DNA from 4 places in the Pantoea sp. SGAir0215 genome. Region 3 is predicted to be linked to each of the others. Evidence: predicted binding sites of a transcription regulator. Region 3 holds the regulator's gene; each other region holds the start of a gene.

Region 1 (2,205 bases), 530 kb from region 3:
TGCCGGTGTCGTGCGGACGCGGAGAGACTTCACTGAATACCACTTCGTCGCCGCATACAAACAGCTCCACACCAAATAATCCATAGCCACCCAGTGCGTTGACCACGGTTTCCGCGATATGCTGGGCACGCTGTAGCGCCAGGTCGCTCATCTGCTGCGGCTGCCATGACTCACGGTAATCGCCGTCTTCCTGGCGATGACCGATAGGGGCGCAGAAATGAATGCCGTCAACGGCCCTGATGGTCAGCAGGGTGATTTCAAAATCAAACTTCACCACGCCTTCAACGATAACGCGTCCCGCCCCGGCGCGACCGCCCTGTTGCGCATAATCCCAGGCCTTATCCAGCTGGCTGGCATCGCGAATAAAACTCTGGCCTTTGCCGGATGAACTCATAACGGGTTTGACGATGCAGGGAAAACCAATCCCGGCGGCGGCAGCGACAAAATTTTCTTTGCTGTCGGCAAAGCGGTAGGTTGAAGTGGGCAGCGCCAGCTCCTCTGCTGCCAGACGACGAATGCCTTCGCGGTTCATGGTGAGGCGGGCAGCGCGGGCAGTGGGCACGACGCGCTGACCTTGCTGCTCCAGCTCCAGCAGTTTCTCTGTTGCGATGGCTTCAATCTCAGGCACCACGAAGTCTGGTTTCTCCTGGGCAATAACGGCGGCCAGTGCGTCGCCGTCCAGCATATTTATCACATGGCTACGGTGCGCTACATGCATCGCAGGCGCATTGGCGTAGCGGTCAACCGCAATCACTTCCACACCCAGACGCTGACATTCCAGCGCGACTTCTTTGCCCAGTTCTCCTGAGCCTAACAGCATGACGCGCGTCGCAGCAGGGCGTAGCGCAGTTCCGAGAGTCGTCATCATTTCACCTAAGCAGTCAACCAGTCAAAATTCGCGCGCAGTATAAACGAAAACGTTTGCGTTCTCACCCCTTGCGCACATTTCATCTCGTTTGCGCTACTTTTCCTGCTCTGACGTTTCCTGACATCTTTTTGGTAATGATGATGTTTCTGGATGGTAACGGGAGTAAATAATGAATAACTGGCTGCAACAGATTCAATCAGTACTGGCAAAAAAGAGCGGTGACGGCAAATCCGGCGGCGGGATGAGTGAGATGCTGGCCCCCGGTGCGCTGGGTGGCCTGGCGGGATTGCTGGTGGCCAGTAAATCATCACGCAAGCTGTTAACTAAATATGGCGGCAAAGCCTTAATCATCGGCGGCGGGGCAGCAGCGGGCGCGGTGTTGTGGAACAAATACAAACAGCGGGTGCGTGAAACCCATCAGGACGAACCGGGTTTTGGTGAGTTACAGACGCCGGTTGATCAGCGCGCAGAACGACTGGTCACGGCCTTGGTGTTTGCCGCCAAAAGCGACGGGCATATTGATGACCGTGAACGTGCGGCGATTGAGCAGAACATTCATCAGGCAGGCTATGGTCAGGATGCGGAGAAACTGATCCAGCAGGCCATGCAGCGGCCGCTGGACCCCGAATGGCTGGCGGCGGATGTTAAAAATGAAGAAGAAGCACTGGAACTCTATTTTCTCAGCTGTGCCGCCATTGATGTCGACCATTTTATGGAGCGCAGCTACCTGTTGGCACTGGGCGACGCGCTAAAAATTCCGCAGGATGTCCGAAAAGGTATCCAGCAGGATATTGATCAGCAGAAGGCCAGTTAACCCATGTCCGGGCCCGTAACAGGGCCCTGAACACGCTCACACTCACTATCCCTGACTTGGCATCTGAAGACATTAGTGCCACCCTTAATGTTGATGATGTTCAGCAGGATGGATGATATGAAAGCACCTGACGCGAAAAAAATACCTTACGAGATGTCCCTGCATGGCGAGACGCGGGTCGATAACTACTACTGGTTGCGCGATGACAAACGCGAAAACAGCGATGTGCTGGACTACCTGCGTGCTGAGAACAACTATGGTCAGAAAATCATGGCGTCACAGGAGCCATTACAAAACCGTATTCTCCACGAGATCATTGACCGACTGCCGCCTCAGGACCATTCCGTTCCCTACGTAAAAAATGGCTACCGCTACCAAAGCCGTTATGAAAGTGGTAACGAATATGCCGCCTATTACCGGCAGCCTGCCAGTTATCAGGAAACTGATGAATGGACGTTGCTGCTGGATGCCAATCAGCGGGCTTCGCACAGTGATTTTTATACTATGGGCGCGCTGCATATCA
Region 2 (2,205 bases), 1.4 Mb from region 3:
CCGGTCAGGTTTTTGCTCACCAGATCAATCAGGAACAGGTGGTTGTAAGTGCCGCCTGACACGATGTTATAACCGCGTTCCAGTAAGACCTCGACCATCGCTTTCGCGTTTTTTGCCACCTGCTGCTGGTAGGTTTTGAACTCGGGTTCCATCGCTTCTTTGAACGCCACGGCTTTACCCGCAATGACGTGCATCAGCGGGCCGCCCTGGCCGCCAGGGAAAACCGCAGAGTTAAGCTTTTTGTACAGTTCTTCGTCGCCACCTTTCGCCAGAATGATGCCGCCACGCGGACCGGCCAGCGTTTTGTGGGTTGTAGAAGTCACAACGTGCGCGTGCGGTAAAGGGTTCGGGTAAACGTCAGCCGCAATCAGACCAGCAACGTGCGCCATATCCACAAACAACCAGGCACCAACGCTGTCTGCGATTTCGCGCATTTTGGCCCAGTCGCAAATACCCGAGTACGCAGAGAAACCGCCAATGATCATCTTAGGCTGGTGCGTTTTTGCCAGCTCAGCCAGTTCGTTGTAGTCAATTTTACCGGTTTCATCGATACCATAAGGCACGACATTGTAGAGTTTGCCCGACAGGTTAACAGGCGAACCGTGCGTCAGATGACCACCGTGCGCGAGGTTCATACCCAGAATGGTATCGCCTGGCTGCAGCAGGGCGGTAAACACAGCAAAGTTAGCCTGTGAACCTGAGTGCGGCTGTACGTTGGCATAATCTGCACCAAACAGCGCTTTCGCACGATCGATAGCCAGCTGCTCAACAATATCTACATACTCGCAGCCGCCGTAATAACGTTTGCCAGGATAGCCTTCAGCATATTTGTTGGTGAGCTGTGAACCTTGCGCCTGCATTACACGCGGGCTGGTGTAGTTTTCAGAAGCAATCAGTTCAATGTGCTCTTCCTGACGCACTTTCTCTTGCTCCATCGCCTGCCACAACTCGGCATCATAATCGGCAATGTTCATTTCACGCTTTAACATCCGCATCTCCTGACTGGCTATCTTTAAATCGGCAAATTACGCCCCCAAAGGGCGAAGGCAGACAGTGTAAACCCTTTTACCAGGGGACGGTAGGGCCAATCCCCTCTTTTTACGCAAACGTTTGGCTTCGCATTGGCGATGTGTTTTTGGCTCGATTTGCAAGCGGTTTTCCGCTGTTTTTCCCCGCACCCTGTAACGGAAATTTTCCATTTCTCCGTCTGAAAATTTGCCGCTCAGTCTTCCTGTAAACCACAACGCTATTTACAGAACAAAACGCCCGGCTATAAGATGCATTTAAAATGCAACTTTAAGTAAGGTATTGCCATGCTTGATGCCCAGACGATTCACATTGTGAAATCCACCCTTCCCGCGATTGCGGCATGCGGCCCCGATCTGACGGCCCATTTTTACGGTCAGATGCTCTCTCATCATCCAGAGTTAAAGCATGTCTTTAACAGGGCCAACCAGCGCAATGGCGCACAGCGTGAAGCGCTGTTTAATGCGATTTGCGCCTACGGGGTCAATCTGGACAATCTGACGGCGCTACGGCCAGCCGTCGAAAAAATTGCCCAAAAGCACGCCAGCCTGACTATCCAGCCTGAGCAATATAAAATTGTGGGTGAGTATTTACTCGCCTCTATCGACGCCATGCTGAATCCTGGCGAAGCGGTGCTCGCCGCCTGGAGACGCGCCTACACAGTGCTGGCCGATATCTTTATCCAGCGTGAAGAAGCCCTTTATCAGGCATCGGCACACCAGCAAGGCGGCTGGCGCGGCACGAGAGCCTTCTTCATCAGCGCGATTGAGCAACAAAGTGACGTGATCAAAAGCGTTACCCTCGCTCCTGTTGATGGTAAACCCATTGCGTCCTTCAGGCCGGGGCAGTATGTGTCACTGCATCTGCAGCCAGCGGGCTTCCGCTATCAGCAAATTCGTCAGTACTCACTCACCACCGTCAGCGATGCGCAGACCTACCGAATTGCGGTAAAACAGGAAGCCGGGGGAACAGTCTCAGGCTGGCTGCATCAACAGGCCAAAGCAGGCGATGAGATTCAGCTGACGCCTCCACACGGGGATTTTTTTCTCCAGGCAAGTCCGACGACGCCGGTCACATTGATTTCAGCGGGCGTAGGGCAAACGCCGATGCTGGCCATGCTGCATGCGCTGGCTACCCGGCAGCACCCGGCAGCGGTCAACTGGTTACATGCCGCTGAAA
Region 3 (2,205 bases):
CATTAACAGTGCGGCTGCCGTCGTCATTAATGACAGTTTCAAATCGGTACTCATCCCCTCTCCTTTAACCCTGACGTTTGTAAGGTGAAAGCATTTTCACATACGCGTGGGTAAAAATCTCGTTTTATCCGCACAGCCTTGTTAGAATCCCCCCTTTGTTGCGCAACAGCGCGCAATATCGGTTGCGTCCGCGCCCTTTTCAGACGTTATTTCCTGCCCTGATGACTCAATACCGGACAGAAAAGCGATGTTTTTCGCAGAAATAACCGTCCGCTGACGCAAACGTTTAACAATATGCTTATCAATAATTTAGATAGGCCCGGGAGTTCGATTTACATGGCAACAATTAAAGATGTGGCGAAGCGTGCGGGCGTGTCCACCACGACCGTCTCACACGTCATCAATAAAACGCGCTTTGTCGCAGAAAATACCTGCGAAGCGGTGTGGGAAGCGATTCGGGAACTGCATTATTCTCCCAGCGCAGTCGCGCGTAGCCTGAAGGTGAATCACACCAAAACGCTGGGCCTGCTCGCCACGTCCAGTGAAGCGCCCTACTTTGCTGAAATTATCGAAGCCATTGAGAATCACTGCTTCGATAAAGGCTATACCCTGATTTTGGGCAACGCACATAATGACCTGCAAAAACAGCGCGCCTATCTGTCGATGATGGCGCAAAAGCGCGTTGACGGGCTTCTGGTGATGTGTTCAGAGTATCCGGATGATCTGCTGCAAATGCTGGAAGCGAACCGCAATATTCCGATGGTGGTGATGGACTGGGGCGAATCCCGTGCCGACTTTACCGATACCGTACTGGACAATGCTTTCCAGGGCGGTTATCTGGCAGGACGTTATTTGATTGAGCGTGGTCATCGCGATATTGGTGCCATTCCCGGCCAGATGGAGCGTAACACGGGAGGCGGTCGCCATGCCGGTTTCCTTAAGGCGCTGGAAGAAGCGGGTATTCAGCCACGTGCCGAATGGATTGTGCAGGGTGACTTTGAACCCGAATCTGGCTATCAGGCCATGCAGCAGATTCTGTCACAGAAGCAGCGCCCAAGCGCCGTATTCTGTGGGGGCGACATCATGGCGATGGGCGCAATCTGCGCGGCCGACGAAATGGGCCTGCGCGTGCCGCAGGATATCTCCGTCATTGGTTACGACAATGTGCGCAATGCGCGCTATTTCACTCCGGCACTGACCACGGTGCATCAACCTAAAGCCCAGTTGGGTGAGAAGGCGCTGGAGATGTTGTTAGATCGCATCACCAGTAAGCGGGAAGAGTCGCAGACGATTGAAGTCCACCCGACGCTTATTGAGCGACGCTCGGTGGGCTATGGTCCTTATCGCGATTATCGCCGTTAATCCTCGCTCAACCACTCCTGATTTAGCGTTTGCGCATCGCCCAGGTACTGGAGTAACCACCCCAGCGCCGGTGATGCGCGATCTTCCGCCCAGCTGACGCAGCAGGGACTTTCCGGAAACGCCTGCGGTAAGTTCAGCTCTGCCATCTCGCCGCTGTCCAGTAAGGGCCGCGCTAAATGGCCCGGTATCATCGCGACACACAAACCGGCGCGCACACAGTCCAGACCGGTTTGCCAGTCCGGGACCACCAGCCGGCGTTGGTTATCCAGCGCCCAGGTCATACGACGCGGTAACGCGCGCGACGTATCTTCCAGCACCAGTGAAGGCCAGTTGCGCAACGCCTCATCACCCAGCGTAGCAACCTGCGTCAGAGGGTGCTGACGCGCCACCACGCAACGCCAGTTCAGGGTGCCCATATCGCGAAAGGCGAAACGCCCCCCCACCGGAATCGCCTGTGTCGCACCTATCGCCACATCCACTCGCCCGTCTGCCAGCGCATCCCAGACGCCGTTAAAGACCTCATAGCTGATGTGCAACTCCATGTCGGGAAAATGGCGGTAAAAATCCCTGACAAACTGCCGGGTCCGCTGCGGTTTGACGATGCAGTCGACGGCAATACCAATCTGACCGCGCCAGCCGTTGGCGAGCTGTTGACACTGACGTCGTGTGGCATCCATTTTTTTGATAACGCTGCGCCCTTCCCGCACAAAATGCTCGCCCGCCGGGGTGAGAATCACCTCCCGGTGCTGGCGTTCAAACAGCGGCACAGCCAGCCAGGTTTCCAGCTGGCGAACGGTATAGCTGATGGCAGAAGGCACACGGTGCAGTTCCTGGGCGGCCGCG
Region 4 (2,205 bases), 300 kb from region 3:
TCATTTCCAGGGTGTTGATGTTGACGTGTTTGGGCAGGGTTGCCACCCAGTAAACCGCTTCAGTCACATCTTCCGGCGTCAGTGCCGTCGCGCCCTCATAAACCTTATCAGCCTTGTCATCGTCGCCTTTAAAGCGCACGTTAGAGAATTCGGTGCCGCCAACCAGGCCTGGCTCAATATCCGTTACGCGCAGGGCGGTGCCGTGCAAATCGGTGCGCAGGTTCAGGCTGAACTGACGAACAAAGGCTTTGGTGGCCCCATACACGTTACCGCCCGCATAGGGCCAGCTTCCGGCAATCGACCCGATATTAATGATATGACCGACGTTACGCTCAACCATCGCAGGCAAGACGGCGCGCGTCATATACACCAGCCCCTTCGTGTTGGTATCGATCATATTTTCCCAGTCATTCACATCTGCCCGGTGCGCCGGTTCAATGCCTAATGCCAGACCCGCGTTATTGACCAGTACATCAATGTCGCGCCATTCTGCAGGGAGGTGTGCAATTGCCTCTTCAATGGCGGCCCGGTTGCGCACATCCAGTTGCACCGTATACAGGTTGTCGCCCAACGCGTCTTTCAGCGCTTTCAGACGTTCTGCGCGACGGCCGCTTGCGATCACTTTGTGTCCTGTTTCGATGAACCGGCGGGTAATGCTCTGACCAAACCCTGCCGTTGCCCCCGTAACAAAAATAATCATCGTGTTTCCCTTATTCCGTTTCATGGTGTTCCTTTCACCTTAACACGGCATTTTTGGCGATGTCCGCTGAATTTTACGTGCACGGTCGCCCACGGTCTGCGCCGTTTTCGTGCAGCCTGCCCCGTTATTGTGCAAGCGCGTCAGACCGGCAGGACGCATTTTGGCCATCATTATGCAGGCAACCGATTGCGAAAGAATGGCAACCGTTTGCGTCGTGTATTAAGACGTTTTTTCGTTGCGCAACGAATAATTTTGATTAAGTTATTGATATATAGGTTTTAATTTTATAAACAAGGCTGGCATGACTCTTGCAACTGGCATGACTCTTGCAAAATGTTAAGACAGAGACCAGGGTTAAGGCACAGGGCGACATTTACCCCGCCCGGCAGAGGAAACATTATGCTGACATATACGGACGCGGCGATTCGCGCCAGCTTCTTCGATTTTGCCGCAGTGGCACACGATCCCGAATCGATACTGGCGCAGGCACGCTATCTGGACGATGGCGTGCTAACGCTGCGTGAAGGGCGTGTTGTCGATCTGCGCCCCTGGCAGGAGAGCACAGACAGCCTGAATGCAGGCGGCATGATTGACCTGCGCGGTAAGCTGATCATCCCGGGCTTTGTCGATTGCCATATTCATTATCCGCAAACGGAAATGATCGGTGCCTTTGGCGAGCAACTGCTGGAGTGGCTGAATCAGTACACTTTTCCCGTGGAAGCGCAGTATCACTGCCCGGATCATGCCGCGCAGATGTCGGCATTTTTCCTGCAGCAGTTACTGGCGAACGGCACGACCAGCGCGTTGATTTTCGGCACGGTGCACCCGCAGTCGGTAGACGCGCTGTTCAGCGCAGCCGAGGCGCTCAATATGCGTATTATCGCAGGCAAAGTGATGATGGATCGCAATGCGCCGGACTACCTGACAGAAACGCCAGAAGAGAGCTATGCCCAGACGGAGGTGCTGATTGCGCGCTGGCACGAGCGCGGCCGCCTTAATTATGCGCTGACGCCGCGTTTCGCTCCGACCTCTTCTCCGGCGCTGCTGGAGAAAGTTCAGGCGCTTCGCCAGCGTTATCCGGATGTCTGGGTTCATACGCACCTTAGCGAAAACCCCCACGAAGTGGCCTGGGTGAAGCAGCTTTTTCCTGACCAGAACGGTTATCTGGATGTGTATCATCAGTATCAGCTGACCGGGCGCCGCAGCGTATTCGCGCACTGTCTGCATCTGGAAACACAGGAGTGGCAGTGCCTGCATGATACGAACTCCGCCATAGCATTTTGCCCCACCTCAAATCTGTTTCTGGGCAGCGGCCTGTTCAATATCCAGCGGAGCTGGCAGCAGGGCGTTAAGGTGGGCATCGGCACCGACGTAGGCGCCGGCACCACCTTCAATATGCTGCAAACGCTGGGAGAAGCCTACAAAGTGGGGCAACTGCAGCAGTACAAACTGAGCGCCGCAGAAGCGTTTTATCACGCCACACTGGGCGGCGCCCATGCGCTGGA

The links. Region 3 encodes PurR, which represses purine synthesis genes. Its sites were predicted from a motif close to CANGCAAACGTTTGCNTG; they were not measured.
Region 1: the regulator PurR is predicted to act here: its motif matches at 911-928, upstream of purT (formate-dependent phosphoribosylglycinamide formyltransferase).
Region 2: the regulator PurR is predicted to act here: its motif matches at 1,100-1,117, upstream of glyA (serine hydroxymethyltransferase).
Region 4: the regulator PurR is predicted to act here: its motif matches at 897-914, upstream of guaD (guanine deaminase).

The regions. Positions count from the first base shown of each region.
Region 1 covers NZ_CP028031.1:3,039,842-3,042,046, reverse strand. The annotation lists gene purT (formate-dependent phosphoribosylglycinamide formyltransferase) at 1-865, opposite strand, end outside; gene C1N64_RS14240 (tellurite resistance TerB family protein) at 1,038-1,682, shown strand; gene C1N64_RS14235 (prolyl oligopeptidase family serine peptidase) at 1,800-2,205, shown strand, end outside.
Region 2 covers NZ_CP028031.1:3,866,202-3,868,406, forward strand. The annotation lists gene glyA (serine hydroxymethyltransferase) at 1-989, opposite strand, end outside; gene hmpA (NO-inducible flavohemoprotein) at 1,314-2,205, shown strand, end outside.
Region 3 covers NZ_CP028031.1:2,509,864-2,512,068, reverse strand. The annotation lists gene C1N64_RS11795 (cytochrome bd-I oxidase subunit CydH) at 1-54, opposite strand, end outside; gene purR (HTH-type transcriptional repressor PurR) at 337-1,362, shown strand; gene punR (DNA-binding transcriptional activator PunR) at 1,359-2,205, opposite strand, start outside.
Region 4 covers NZ_CP028031.1:2,809,544-2,811,748, reverse strand. The annotation lists gene ydfG (bifunctional NADP-dependent 3-hydroxy acid dehydrogenase/3-hydroxypropionate dehydrogenase YdfG) at 1-700, opposite strand, end outside; gene guaD (guanine deaminase) at 1,100-2,205, shown strand, end outside.